DNA from 2 places in the Rhizobium sp. 'Codium 1' genome. Region 2 is predicted to be linked to the other one. Evidence: riboswitches for the same ligand, from Rfam matches in the RefSeq annotation. Region 2 holds a riboswitch; the other holds the start of a gene.
What was found. A riboswitch is a leader RNA that binds a small molecule or an ion and turns the genes downstream of it on or off. The one in region 2 is predicted to bind thiamine pyrophosphate.

Region 1: it holds a riboswitch for thiamine pyrophosphate, as region 2 does, so the genes downstream of both, thiD (bifunctional hydroxymethylpyrimidine kinase/phosphomethylpyrimidine kinase) here and thiB (thiamine ABC transporter substrate binding subunit) in region 2, are expected to answer to the same signal.

Annotation. Positions count from the first base shown of each region.
Region 1 covers NZ_JAJGPW010000001.1:763,824-770,823, reverse strand. Annotated here, with positions in the region: gene LJE98_RS03660 (peptide chain release factor 3) at 1-831, shown strand, start outside; gene LJE98_RS03655 (HAD-IA family hydrolase) at 881-1,555, opposite strand; TPP riboswitch at 1,676-1,772, shown strand; gene thiD (bifunctional hydroxymethylpyrimidine kinase/phosphomethylpyrimidine kinase) at 1,823-2,650, shown strand; gene LJE98_RS03645 (pirin family protein) at 2,730-3,641, opposite strand; gene LJE98_RS03640 (class II glutamine amidotransferase) at 3,884-4,708, shown strand; gene LJE98_RS03635 (MmcQ/YjbR family DNA-binding protein) at 4,718-5,071, opposite strand; gene coaBC (bifunctional phosphopantothenoylcysteine decarboxylase/phosphopantothenate--cysteine ligase CoaBC) at 5,068-6,282, opposite strand; gene LJE98_RS03625 (response regulator) at 6,372-7,000, opposite strand, start outside.
Region 2 covers NZ_JAJGPW010000003.1:297,137-304,136, reverse strand. Annotated here, with positions in the region: gene LJE98_RS10870 (ATP-binding cassette domain-containing protein) at 1-586, opposite strand, end outside; gene thiP (thiamine/thiamine pyrophosphate ABC transporter permease) at 579-2,237, opposite strand; gene thiB (thiamine ABC transporter substrate binding subunit) at 2,244-3,242, opposite strand; TPP riboswitch at 3,309-3,423, opposite strand; gene LJE98_RS10855 (ABC-F family ATP-binding cassette domain-containing protein) at 3,532-5,364, opposite strand; gene LJE98_RS10850 (thiamine diphosphokinase) at 5,369-6,022, opposite strand; gene LJE98_RS10845 (cold-shock protein) at 6,244-6,534, opposite strand; gene LJE98_RS10840 (AAA family ATPase) at 6,898-7,000, shown strand, end outside.

The sequences.
Region 1 (7,000 bases), on a different contig from region 2:
TTGCGGAATTTCGGCGTGCGCGACCTGATCAACGCGCTGGGCGCCTTTGCGCCCCCGCCGCGCGACCAGGTCGCCGATGTCAGAACGGTGCACGCGGCCGAAGACAAGATGACGGCCTTCGTCTTCAAGATCCAGGCCAATATGGATCCCAATCACCGGGACCGCATCGCCTTTGCCCGCATCTGCTCCGGCAAGCTGGAGCGCGGCATGAAGGCGCGCCTTGCCCGCACCGGCAAGCAGATGGGCCTGACGGCACCGCAGTTCTTCTTCGCCTCGCAGCGCCAGCTCGCCGATACGGCTTACGCCGGTGATGTCGTCGGCATCCCGAACCACGGCACGCTGCGCATCGGTGATACCCTGACCGAAGGCGAAAACCTCGTGTTCCAGGGCGTGCCGAACTTCTCGCCGGAAATCCTGCGCCGTGTCCGTCTGGAAGATGCGATGAAGGCAAAGAAGCTGAAGGAAGCCCTGCAGCAGATGGCGGAAGAAGGTGTCGTGCAGCTCTTCTCGCCGGAAGACGGCTCGCCTGCCATCGTCGGCGTCGTCGGCGCGCTGCAGCTCGACGTGCTGAAGGAGCGCCTTCAGGGCGAATACGGCCTGCCGGTCTCCTTCGAAATGTCGCGCTTCTCCGTCTGCCGCTGGATTTCGGCCGAACAGAAGGATGATCTTGAAAAGTTCATGACCCAGCGCCGTGGCGACATCTGCCGCGATCTCGATGGCGACCCGGTCTTCATGGCGCAAGACCAGTTCTCGCTTCGTTACGAGTCCGAACGCTACCCGGCGATCAAGATGGTTGCCATCAAGGAGTATCACGCCGTCAAGGCGGCGTGATCTGTCTCGGGGGGTGGCGGCGCTGGCTCGCCACCTGCCTCTCGACCCGTCAAATTGCCGAAGCGATCCGCAGCCCTGACGGTGGCTGGAAGTCGACCCGCAGGCGCTCATAGCTTTCAATGGTCGGATGTGATGTCTCGAGCGGCTGGGCGTGGGTGGCCGTGACGACGGCGACATCGGCCCCTGCCGCTTCTCCGGCCCTGACGCCAGCCAGTACATCCTCGAAGACCAGGCAGCGGGACGGATCGACGCCAAGCTTCTGCGCGCCGAGGCGGTAGCCGGCCGGATCGGGTTTGCCGATCTTCACATCCTCAGCCGTCACGATTTGCAGCGGTTGTGGCAGGCCGGCAGCACCAATGCGGGCACGCGCAAGAGCGGAAGGCGCCGAAGTCACGATTGCCCAGCGCTCCGCAGGCAGGCTTTTCAGAAAGGCGACGGCACCCGAAATGGGAACAACGCCGTCGAGATCCTCGATTTCGCCGCGCTCGATCTCGAGAGCTTCCTGCACCACGTCGATGCCGGGCAGGTTCAGCGCGCTGATCGTGTCGATTCCACGCTTGCCGTGCATGAAGGGCAGGAAGGTCTCGAGATCGAGACCATGCCTCAGCGCCCAGCGGCTCCAGACCCGTTCGGCAGCGGCGATGGAGTTGAGCAGCGTCCCGTCCATGTCGAAGAGAAAAGCGTCATAGGAGCGGTCGAAAAGCCTGTCGGGGGAATGATGCAAGGCGTGGCTCCTCTGGTCCAATGCGCGATGAGGCTCCCCTAGCTGCTCCGGGCCAAGCCTGCAAACACTTAAATCGGCGAGAGATGAGTGACAGAGACACCACTCTCGCCTAGTCTCGACCTCGAGAGACAGGGGCGTCCGGCGAAAGCCGGGCTGAGAAGCACCCTTTGAACCTGAACCAGATCATGCTGGCGGAGGGAGTCGCTCGGGTGCCGCGGGCTCTCTGCGTCTGCCCGTCGCTTCTCCACCCGCAAAGGAGAAGCCGAGATGCCATCGTCCCCCATCCGCAACGTGCTCACCATTGCCGGCTCCGACCCCTCCGGGGGTGCCGGCATCCAGGCGGACCTCAAGGCCTTCTCCGCGCGCGGTTGCTACGGCATGGCCGTCATCACCGCGCTGACCGCCCAGAATACGAGAGGGGTCTCGGCCGTCATGCCGCTCGATCCCGGCTTCGTGGCAGAGCAGATCCGCATGGTCTTTGCCGATATTCGCGTCGATGCGGTGAAGATCGGCATGATTGCCAACTCCGGCATCGCGCGCGCGGTCGCCGATATGCTGAGGCCTCATCGCGGCATCCCCATCGTGCTCGATCCCGTCATGATCGCCAAGGGAGGGGCCGCTCTGCTCGACCCGGAGGCGATCGACGCGCTGACGAACGAGCTCCTGCCGCTGGCCACACTGCTCACGCCCAACCTGCCGGAGGCCGCGGCTCTGCTCGGCGACCCCGAAGCCTGCGACCGGCGGATCGTGGAGTCCCAGGCCATCAGGCTGACGGGCCTTGGCCCGGAGGCCGCCCTCGTCAAGGGTGGTCATCTGCCGGGCCAGGAAAGCCCCGACGTGTTGGTGGCCGGGGGAACCGTGACGTGGTTTGAGGCCAATCGCATCCCTACGCGCAACACCCATGGCACGGGCTGTTCCCTGTCGAGCGCCCTGGCCGCCGAACTGGCGAAGGGCCTCGAAACACCGGAGGCTGTGAGGCTCGCCAAGGCCTGGCTCGGAGACGCGGTCCGGACTTCGGGTCAACTGTCCGTCGGTTCGGGGCATGGCCCGGTCCACCATTTCCACGCCCTGTGGGAGGTCTCGGGGCAGAGTTGATGGCTGGGAGACGGGATCTACAAAAAAAGAAGGCCCGGCGGTGGAGTGCCGCCGGGCAAGGTGAACTTGACTGCGGGGTTTAATGCTCGGCCTTGATAAAGGTTCCGTTCTGCAGCTCCTTCATCGCCTGCATCAGCTCTTCGTGGGTGTTCATCACGATCGGCCCGTGCCAGGCGACGGGCTCCTTGATCGGCTTGCCTGTCACGAGAAGGAAACGGATACCCTGCTCGCCCGCCTGCACGATAATCTCGTCGCCGGTGTCGAAGACGACGAGCGTACGGTTTCCGGAGAGGTCGCGGATATTCAGCTCTTCGCCTAGATACTCCTTCTCGACCTTGACGCCGAAGGGCGTCGACGCATCGCGGAACGACCCGGAGCCGGCGAAGATATAGGCAAATGCCGAGCGATAGGTATCGACCGGGAAGGACTTGCGCTTGCCCGGCGGCACCGAAATGTCGAGATAGACCGGTTCGGCGGCAATCCCGTCGACCGGGCCGTTCTTGCCCCAGAATTCGCCGGAGATGACACGGACCGAAGTCCCGTCATCGTCCACGACGACCGGAATGTCGGCTGACTTGATGTCCTGATAGCGCGGCTTCGTCATCTTCAGCGACGAGGGCAGGTTGGCCCAGAGCTGGAAACCGTGCATGCGGCCGGCGAAATCGCCCTTTGGCATTTCCTGGTGCAGGATCCCGCTACCGGCCGTCATCCACTGCAGGTCACCGGCGCCCAGCATACCTTGATTGCCCAGGCTATCGCCATGTTCGACGGTCCCGGCAAGCACATAGGTGATCGTCTCGATGCCGCGATGCGGATGCCACGGAAAGCCGCGGACATAATCGCTCGGCGTGTCGTTGCGGAAGTCGTCCATCATCAGGAACGGATCGGTCATGTCAGGATCGCCGAATCCGAAGACGCGGTGCAGCTTGACGCCGGCGCCTTCCATGGTCGGCGTGGCGCGGCTCTCATGTTTGACGGGACGTATGGACATCGGGGATCTCCTCGGAACGAAAGGCTTCGGTTGCAGCCAATATAGACGATCGAAGGAGGCTGCGGAGGAGCGCCAAAAGCAACGCAGTGTTCACTTTTGCTCGTGTTGCACTGCGGAAAGCCATTGCCGGCCCGGATAAATATCTGTCATGAAAGCAGTGACGTTTGCAAATCGTTAGCCATTCGAGCCAAGACTGGATGAAAGTCGTCGGTGGTTCGGCGGATTGGGAGTTGTAAGGACATATGTGTCGCTGGGCAGCCTATCGCGGAGTTCCGATCTTCCTGGAGGAGCTCGTCACCTCGCCCGCTCATTCCCTGATCGAGCAATCCCATTGCGCAACACGCGCGAAAACTGCGACCAATGCCGATGGTTTCGGCATCGCCTGGTATGGTGATCGCCCCGAGCCCGGCCGGTTCCGCGATGTTCTCCCCGCCTGGTCCGACTGCAATCTGAAGAGCCTTGCCCGCCAGATCCGTTCGCCGCTCTTTCTTGCCCATGTGCGTGCCGCGACCCATGGCGCGACGCGTCGCGACAATTGCCATCCCTTCGTGCATGGAAACTGGTCCTTCATGCACAATGGCCAGATCGACAATTTCGATCGCATCCGCCGCCCCATGGAAGGCATGCTGGACGACGAACATTTCCACGCCCGCGTCGGTACCACCGACAGCGAACTCCTCTTCCTGCTCGCCCTGCAGTTTGGTCTGCGGGAGCGCCCGATCGCCGCCATGAGCGAGGCCGTCGGCTTCGTCGAACAGATCAGCCTGCATTTGACCGGCGAGGCCAGGATTCGCCTGACGGCGGCTTTTTCCGACGGCGAGACGCTCTATGCGGTTCGCTACTCCACCGACGAGCACGCCCCCACGCTCTATGCCGCCCCCATGGGGCCGAAGGGAAGCTACTGCCTCGTCTCGGAACCCCTGAACGACGAGACGGACACCTGGGTGGAAATCACGGCCGGCAGTGCCGTGATCCTCAATGGGAACGGGCTGGATGCCGCTGAGTTCAAGCCGCAGGTCGAACGCATCAGGCTCGATCAGGTACGCCAGCCCGCTATGGCCGGCTAACTTCTCCCGTCAAGCTGGGATCCCCAGTTCTGCCCGCAGCTTCCTGGTCAGGCCACCGGCCACCAAGCGATGCGAGCGGCGGATGTACTCTGCTATCTCTGCTGCAGCGAGTTCCGTCTCCGGATCGACCGTCACCCATTTGCGCTTGGCGAAGTAGGGGGCCTGCGCCACGCCACCGAGTGCCGTCAGGATCTCGAAACTTTCCTCGCTTACCTTGAAGCAGATCCGCCGTTCGGCATCGGTCAGCAGTGTGAAGACCTTGTCGCCCACCTTGGCCACTCGGGCGTCCCACTGGTCGACAAGACTGGTTCCTGGCAGGCTCCGCACGAGCGCCTCGAATCCGTCCCGGTCGAAAAGACTCATGCGCCGGTTCCCCCGATCTGGGTGGCGATCCACATCGCCAGTCGCTCGGCCACTTCGCTCTTGGTGAGATCGGGCCATGCCTCGACTCCGTCATGCGAAATCAGGCGAACCCGGTTACGGTCGCCACCCATCACGCCGGTCTCGGGGGAGACATCATTGGCGACGATCAGGTCGGCACCCTTGCGCTCGAGTTTGGCCCGACCATTGTCCTCGACATTCTCCGTCTCGGCAGCAAAGCCGACGACGAGGCGCGGGCGCTCGGGGTGGCGTCCGATTGTTTTCAGAATATCGGGGTTTTCGGCGAGCTGCAGCGGTGGCGGCGCCTCGCCGGGCTGCTTCTTGATCTTCTGCTCCGCCGAGGCCGCGACCCGCCAGTCGGCCACGGCAGCGACCATGACCGCGATGTCGACCGGCAGCGTGGAAATCACGGCATCGCGCATCTCTTCGGCGCGCTCGACATGCAATGTCCGAACGCCCTCGGGGTCGGGTATGATCACAGGCCCTGAGACGAGGGTCACATCTGCACCAAGCCGGGCCAGTGCCGCCGCGATCGCATGTCCCTGCTTGCCGGAAGAGCGGTTTGCGATGTAGCGCACGGGATCGATCGGCTCATGTGTCGGCCCGGAGGTGACGACTGCCTTCAGCCCGGCGAGGGGCCTGGGTCCCGAAAGCAGATCCTCAACGCGGGCGACGACCTCCAGCGGTTCGGCCATGCGTCCGCGCCCGCGTTCGCCACTCTCAGCCATCTCGCCTTCCATTGGCCCGATCGCCTGGATCCCGTCGCGCTGGAGCACGGAAAAATTCCGCCGTGTGGCCGCATGGGACCACATTTTCGGGTTCATCGCAGGCGCGATCAGCACAGGGCGATCAGTGGCGAGCAATACGGTCGAGGCCAGATCGTCGGCAAGCCCGTTCGCCATCTTCGCCATCAGGTCAGCGGTGGCGGGCGCGACGAGCACGAGATCGCATTCCCGCGCCAGTCGGATGTGGCCCACATCCTGTTCGTCTTCGCGGGAGAAGAGTTCGGTATAGACATGGGAGGCCGAGAGGGCGCCCACGGCGAGCGGTGTGACAAATTCCTGCGCCCCTCGCGTCATGATCGGGCGCACGTCAGCACCGCGCTCGCGAAGCCTGCGAATGAGGTCGAGGCTCTTATAGGCGGCGATACCGCCCGCGATAATCAGCAAAATACGCTTTCCGGCCAAGGTCATGCAAAGGGACCCCTTTCTGTCGGCCGGACCCTAGCGCAAATTCTGCGGGTGGAAAATGCTTGAAGAACAAGACTGGTAAACGGAGCGGATCAACCATTCGTGCCGAGGCGGAGCGGCACCTCCGCGACTGTTCCGCGCTCGGTTTCAAGGTAACGCAGACCCGTCCCGAGCGTTGCGGCCATCGACTTGACGATGCGACTGCCGAGCCCTGTTCCCTTCGGCGCGCAATCAGGATCGATGCCTACGCCGTCGTCCTCCACGCGCAGTATCGCCTCCTCGACCGAGATCGTCTTGAGCGTCACCCGGATGTCCCCACTCTGCCCCTGGGGATAGGCATATTTGAAGGCATTGGTGACGAGTTCCGTGACCACCATGCCGACGGATACGGCCTTGTCGGCGGTCAGCGTGATCGGATCGGCATCGAGGAGCAGACGGATCGGCCTTTCGGCGCTGTGCAACGAATTGTAGAGCTCGACTGTCAGGCGATTGAGATAACGGTCGAGTTCGACCTTGCTGACGTCGTCGGAGGTATAGAGGCTGCGATGCATGCCGGCGATCGCCGAGATCCGCGCCTGGGTTTCGGCGAGTTCCGCCTTGACCTCCTCGCTGCGGGCACTCGAGATCTGCAATCGGAGAAGGCTCGCCACGAGCGCCAGCGAATTGGCAACACGGTGATTGACTTCGGCAAGCAGCGCCTCCGCCCTTTCCTTGCCAAGCC
Region 2 (7,000 bases):
CGTGGGTGACGATCAGGACCGTGGCGCGGGTTTCGGCATGGAGGTCTACGAGCAGTTCGACCATCGCGGCACGCAAGCCTGGATCAAGGGCTGCAAATGGCTCATCGAGCAGCAGAACCGGGCGGTGGCGCACCAGCGCGCGGGCAAAGGCCACGCGTTGCCGCTCGCCACCCGAGAGCGAGCCCGGCAGACGACGTTCATATCCCGGGAGTCCGACGCGCGTCAGAGCATCTGAAATCGCCTTGCGGTCGGCAGGTGTCAGGCGCATTGCCGGATGGATGCCGAGCCCGATGTTTGTAAAGAGGTCGAGATGGGAAAACAGGTTGTTGTCCTGGAAGACCAGAGAAACAGGGCGCTCTGCCGGTGCCAGATCTGTCACATCACGTCCGGCGATCTCGATACGGCCGCTGTCCGGCCGCTCAAAGCCTGAGACGAGGTTCAGCAAAGTCGACTTGCCTGAGCCCGAGGGACCGACGACGGCTGTGATCCGTCCGCGCTCGAAACCGCAGTCGAAATGGAAGGCGCGGTTCCCCAGCGTCAGGTGGACGTCGTCGAGGCGGATGCCGGTCGAGGCTTCATCACGCATCGGTTCTCTCCCGTGGGTTGTTGGGGGCGATACGTGTTCCCGGCGCTCCGATCAGCGCCAGAACCAGACAAATTGCACCAAGAATAAGGGCGAGCCCATCGGCATCGGTGCTGCGATAGCTGCCCATCCGGGCATAGATAAGGGCGGGTAGGGTCAAGATGTTTTCAGAGCCGAAGAGAGCGACTGCCCCGAGGTCACCGAGCGACAGCGTCATGGCGAAGGCGAGTGCCGTCAAGAACGGCCGTTTCAGGACCGGCCAATCGACGCGGCGCAGGCGCTGGGTGACGGAGAGGCCGAGGCTTTCGGCCAAGTGTCCGGTGCCAGCCCGATGCTCTCGATAGGCGGGTTCCAGCACGCGCACCGCAAAGGGCAGTGCCATCAGGGCGTTTATGCCTGTGACGATGAAGGGTGCGAAGGTCGCGACCTCGCCCCGAGGTCTTAAAGCCAGGAACCAGCCAGTGGCGAGGACGCTGGTGGGGACGAGCAAGACCAGCGAGGAGACCGCGGCGAGCGCAAGCGAGAAGACGCGGTTGCCGGCATTTTGTGCGCGAGCCGTCGCGATGTCGGCGCGAGCTGCGATCACGCCATAGGCAAGCAGAGTGGCAAGCAGCCCGGCAGAGAGAGCCACACCCAGACTGGTGAAGGATGCCTGTTGAAAGGCCGCCTGGGAGAGAAGTCGACCGAGATCAGCCTGGAGGCCGGAGACGACCACCTGGCCGAGCGGCAGGATGAGGAAAAGCGTGGCAAACAACAGGAGCAGCCCGTCGGTGAGGCGGACAAGCGGACGCCGTCCGTCGAAGCGTGGGAAGTGTCGACCGCTGGTAACACCGGTATCAGGTGCTGCCGGCAGGAGACTCAGGCCAGCGAGGATCAGGCCTGTCACCGTGATTTGCAGGAGCGCCAGGGACACGGCGCGCTCCGGATTGAAGTCGAAGCGCAGCGCCTGGTAGATGGCAACTTCAATGGTCGTCGCCGCAGGGCCACCACCGAAGATCAGCACCAACGTGAAACTCGTTACACAGAGCATGAAGATCAGACCTGCTGCTCCGGGGATCACACGGGCCAGAACCGGCCACTCGATGAAGCGGAAGGTGGAAAACGGCGAAAATCCGAGGCTTGCCGACATGCGCCAGTATTCCGCCGGCACCCGCTCGAGGGCTGACAGCATCAGGCGGGTTGCCAGCGGCAGGTTGAAGAAGACATGGGCGACGAGGATGCCGGTCAGTCCGTAGATCGAGATTGGCTGGTCGAGGCCAAGTCCTGTCAGCGTATCGTTGACGATGCCGCTTCTGCCGAAGATGCCAATCAGCCCGAGCGCGCCGATCAGGACTGGCAATCCCATCGGCACGGCCATCAGCCGGATCAGCCAGATGCGACCTGGGAAAGCCGGCTGTCTGGCGAGTGCACTGGCGACCGGCAGGGCCAAGCCCACGGAAAGAAGCGTGGAGAGGAAGGCCTGCCAGAGCGTAAAGGATAGAACCGATCGGATGACGGGATCAGCGAAGGCGGAGAGAAGACCGCCCGACAATCGTCCCGCGAGGAGGGCCGTCAGCGCGATGCCGACGAAAGCCGTCACGACCATCAGAACGAAAAGGCCACCCGCAAGCGCGGGCAGCCTCTGTCGCCGTGACTGGTAAATCGGGCGGATCATACGAAACTATTTCAGCGTCATCGCTTTGAGCCATTCGTCGATCCAGGCCTGTCTGTTGGCCGCGACTTCGGGGGGTGCCATCAGAAAGGTCGTCTTCGGCTGGACCAGCTTGCCAAAGGCTTCCGGCAGAGGTTCCGACGTCGACGCGACCGGCATCATCCAGTTGTTGGTCGGGATCGTGTCCTGAAATCCGGGCTCAAGCATGAAGGCAAGAAACTGGCGGGCCAGTTCCTTCTCCGGCGCATTTTTCAGGAGGCCGGCGACTTCGATCTGGATGTAATGGCCCTCGGAGAATTCCGCCGCCTGGTAGCGGTCGGTTTCTTCGGCGACCATGTGATAAGCCGGCGAGGTGGTGTAGGAGAGCACCATCGGCGCCTCACCCTTGGTGAACAGGCCATAGGCTTCCGACCAGCCGGGCGTGACGGTGAGCACGCGGTCCTTGAGCTTTGCCCAGGCTTCCGGTGCCTTGTCGCCATAGACCGACTTCACCCAGAGCAGCAGGCCGAGGCCCGGCGTCGAGGTGCGCGGATCCTGAATGACGATCTTCTGCGACGGATCGCCCTCAACCAGTTCCTTCAGGCTTTTCGGCGGTGTCTTGATCGCTTCCGTGTCGTAGATCACGGCGAAATGGCCGTAGTCATACGGCAGGAAGACATCGTCGCTGAAGCCGCCAGGCACCTTCACCGCGGCGGCATCGACGCTGTGTTGTTCAAACAGGCCGGTCTGCTTGGCTTCCTCGACAAGGTTGGTATCGAGCCCGAGCACGACATCGGCCTTGGATGTCTCACCTTCCAGCTTGAGCCGGGTGAGGAGCGCGACGCCATCGGCAACGCCGACGAAAGTGACCGTGCAGTCACAGGTCTTCTCGAAGGCTTCCTTGACCTTGGGGCCGGGGCCCCATTCGGAGACGAAGCTCTCATAGGTGTAGACGGTGAGCGTCTTTTCGGCAGCTGCGGCCGGCAAAACGAAGCCGAGAATGGCGGTCGAAAGGCCGCCGATAAGCATGGAAACAGTCCTGGGTCGCATAGCGCCCTCCTCCTCAATCATCATTGCTGTCGGGATAGGGCGCCTGAAATCGTCGCGTCTAATCCCTCCGCCGGTCTTAACCGGATCAGGTTCCGCGGGTTGGCATGAAGCCTCTCAGCATTCCGGTTACGAAAACCGGAAGGCACCCCGTTAGAGCAGACTTGAGATAGCGCGCTGGGACTTTGAGCGCAAGGTGCGAACATTCAGTCGCCGCGGCCTTGATGTTGGGAGACGCCAAGCGTCGGATGATGGCGAGGAATTGAGGCCTTCAGCCCTCCAGTTCCTCACGCAGCATTTCGAGTTCCAGCCATTCCTCTTCCATGCGGGTGATGTCGGCGCGCAGCTTTTCCATTTCGGCGGCGAGCTTGTTGAAGCTTGCCGGATCCTTGGTGAAGAGGTTGGGATCAGCCATCTTCGCTTCGCGTGCGGCGATTTCTTTCTCCGCCTTTTCCATTTCCTTGGGTAGGTTTTCGAGCGCAAATTTCTGTTTGAAGGAGAGCTTGCCCTTACCCTTCGAGCCTGAGTCTGCGGGCTTGCCGCCCGATGCTTCCTGCGCCTTTGCTTTCTCGGCCTTTTCCACCCGCTTGCGCTCGTCCTCGACGCCCTTGCGCTGGGCGAGCATATCGGAATAGCCACCGGCATATTCGATCCAGCGGCCATCGGGCGCATCCGGATTTGCCGGCGCAATCGTCGAGGTGACCGTGCGATCGAGGAAGTCGCGGTCATGGCTGACAAGGATGACGGTGCCGGAATAGCCAGCAACGATTTCCTGCAGCAGATCGAGTGTCTCGATGTCGAGATCGTTGGTGGGTTCATCGAGAATGAGCAGGTTCGAAGGCTTGGCCATGATGCGCGCCAGCATCAGGCGCGCACGTTCGCCGCCTGACAGGTTGCGGATCGGGGTGCGAGCCTGTTCCGGCTGGAAGAGGAAGTCCTTCATGTAGCCGGTGACGTGCTTCTGTTCGCCATTGACCAGCAGATTCTCCCCGCGGCCGTCGGTCAGATAGTGGGAGAGTGTATCCTCCGGATTGAGGTCCTCACGCTTCTGGTCGAGCACGGCGATCTCGAGATTGGTGCCGAGTTTCACGACACCTTCATCTGGTGCCAGCTGGCCCGTCAGCATCTTGAGCAGTGTCGTCTTGCCTGCACCATTGGGTCCGATCAGACCGATGCAGTCGCCACGATGCACGCGGATCGAAAACGGTGCGACGATGGCACGGTCACCATAGGTCTTGGTGATCTTGTCGGCCTCGATGACGAGCTTGCCGCTTTCCTTGCCTTCTGTCGCGGACGCCTGAATTGTTCCCTGCGGTCGCTTGTGGCCGCGGTAATTGGCCCTCAACGTCTGCAGGTTGCCGAGGCGGCGCATGTTGCGCTTGCGACGCGCGGTCACGCCATAACGCAGCCAGTGCTCCTCCCGCTCGATCTGGCGACCGAGCTTGTGCTGCTCGATCTCTTCCTCTTCGAGGACTTGGTCGCGCCACTCCTCGAAATGAGCAAAGCCGCGGTTCAGCCGGCGTGACAGGCCACGATCAAGCCAGACGGTGGCGGTCGAGATCTTTTCCAGGAAGCGTCGGTCGTGGGAGATGAGAACAAGTGCGCTGCGGCTCTTCGACAGTTCCCCTTCCAGCCATTCGATCGTCGGCAGATCGAGATGGTTGGTCGGCTCGTCGAGCATCAGGATGTCCGGCTCCGGCGCCAGGACCCGGGCGAGTGCTGCGCGGCGTGCCTCGCCGCCTGAGAGTTGCTGTGGGTCTTCCTGGCCGGTGAGGCCGAGGTGTTCGAGCAGATAGGTGACACGATAGGGATCATCGCCCGGTCCGAGCCCCGCCTCGGCATAGGCCTGAACGCTGGAATAGCCGTCGAAATCCGGTGCCTGCTCCAGATAGCGGATCGTCGAGGACGGATGGCGGAAAACCTCGCCGGACTGCGCTTCGACAATTCCGGCGGCGATCTTCATGAGTGTCGATTTGCCGGAGCCGTTGCGGCCGACGAGGCAGATCCGGTCTCCCGGTTCGACCTGAAGGCCCGCGCCGGCGAGCAGCGGCGTACCACCGAAAGAAAGCTGGATGTCATCGAGTTTGAGAATGGGAGGCGCCAAGGTTTCAGGCTCCGGAAAGATCGTAAGGGCGGGCGAGCAGCATGGCCCGGCCACGGGAAAGGGAGACCGAGATCGGGCCCTCAGCGATGTTGGAAATCGTGCGCGACGAGCCGAAGGGCAACCGGAAATCCTGGAGCGGATAGCGCGCATTGCGGATTGTCAGGCCTTCGAGCATGGTGAAGCCGAGCACGGAGAAAAGCGCACCCTTGGGCAATTCGAGCGCGAGTTCGCTCTGTTCGACAAAGGGATAGGCCTCTTCCTCGCCTGAGGTGAGTACGACCTCGTAGCCGTCTTCGACCAGGCCGAGCGCGTTCAGGTAGTGCTGCAGTGCATGGTCGGACCGCTCGCCTCCGAGAGCGCCGGCGAAAATCAGCCGGGTGGCGCCGCGTGCGATTGCTTCGGCGACTGCGATTTCACCGTCTGTGACGGCCTTGGCGGCGGGGTAGGTTCGCCGTTCGACGTTAGGAAAGCGCTCGATCAGAGTGGTGTCGCTGCTGTCAAAATCGCCGACCCATAGCTCGGGTGTCACACCGAGTTTCGTCGCATGGCGCATGCCGCCATCGGCCGCGATCACGCGGCTTCCCTTGGTCAGCGCCCGCAGGCGGTCCGTGACGGCCAGGCTGCCGCCGAGCAATAGGGTGAAAGAGGTCAAAGTCATGGCCAGCCCATAGCGCATCTCTGCCCAAAAGGGAAAGGTCAATGCTGAGGGGAAGGCGCCCGCACTGGCGGGAGAGAGTCGCCCGGACAGACCTCTGCGAGGGGTCCGGGTCTTGTCTTCTCAGCGCTTCTTGGGGGCAGCTGACTCTGCATTCTTGATCTGGGTCGTGAAGGTCGAAACCGGGGCCGCGGACGGCTTGGACTTGTCCTGCTTCGGCTTCCTTACTTCGCGGTTCGAACGCTGTTGGCCTTTAGCCATGATGTGTTTTCCTTTTTCGGGGTGTTTGCAGGAGCCATTGCCCGGGCGGAGGCCTTGCTGCGGCTGGTATCAATGTCGGTTTCGGCGATGCAACGATCGAAGCTCTCGCTTTCAAAGCGGACCCGGTACTGGCGGCTTCCGCCTGTCTCGGGCAAGGTCGCCAGTACCTTGCAGGCGCCATTGCTGCGGGCAAGACGGACGGGGCCGTCCTTCAGAACCACTGTGTCGCCGATGGAATAGATGTGTCTGCTCATGGGTATCTCCTGCAGCGGGGAGGCTGCGGTCGTGGCAGGCGCCCAGATGACCGGCGGGTCGGACTTTAGTCCTTCCGTTCATGGGGCCCGCCATTGTGCGGGTCTTGGCCGCCGAACACGTTTGTCCGGACGGTGATAATGGGGTCGTGGAGAAGGTCGGTGATGTCCGGTGCCTGAAATTCCGTCCTTGGGGGATGGGGCGCTTGCAGACGGACACGCATCAGCGTTCGTGGAAAACAGCCTGCCAGATTGGCGCCAAAACACAAGCTTTATCTGGTGAATAGGGTGAAAGCCGTGACCGCGCTTGCACCCCTTGAGGCTCGTCATTAGGTTGCGCCCATGAATGAAAGAGGCTCATGCAAGATGCAGTTTCAGGGAACCGCCGACTACGTTGCCGACAAGGACCTGATGATTGCGGTCAATGCCGCGATCCGGCTGGAGCGGCCGTTGCTGGTCAAAGGGGAGC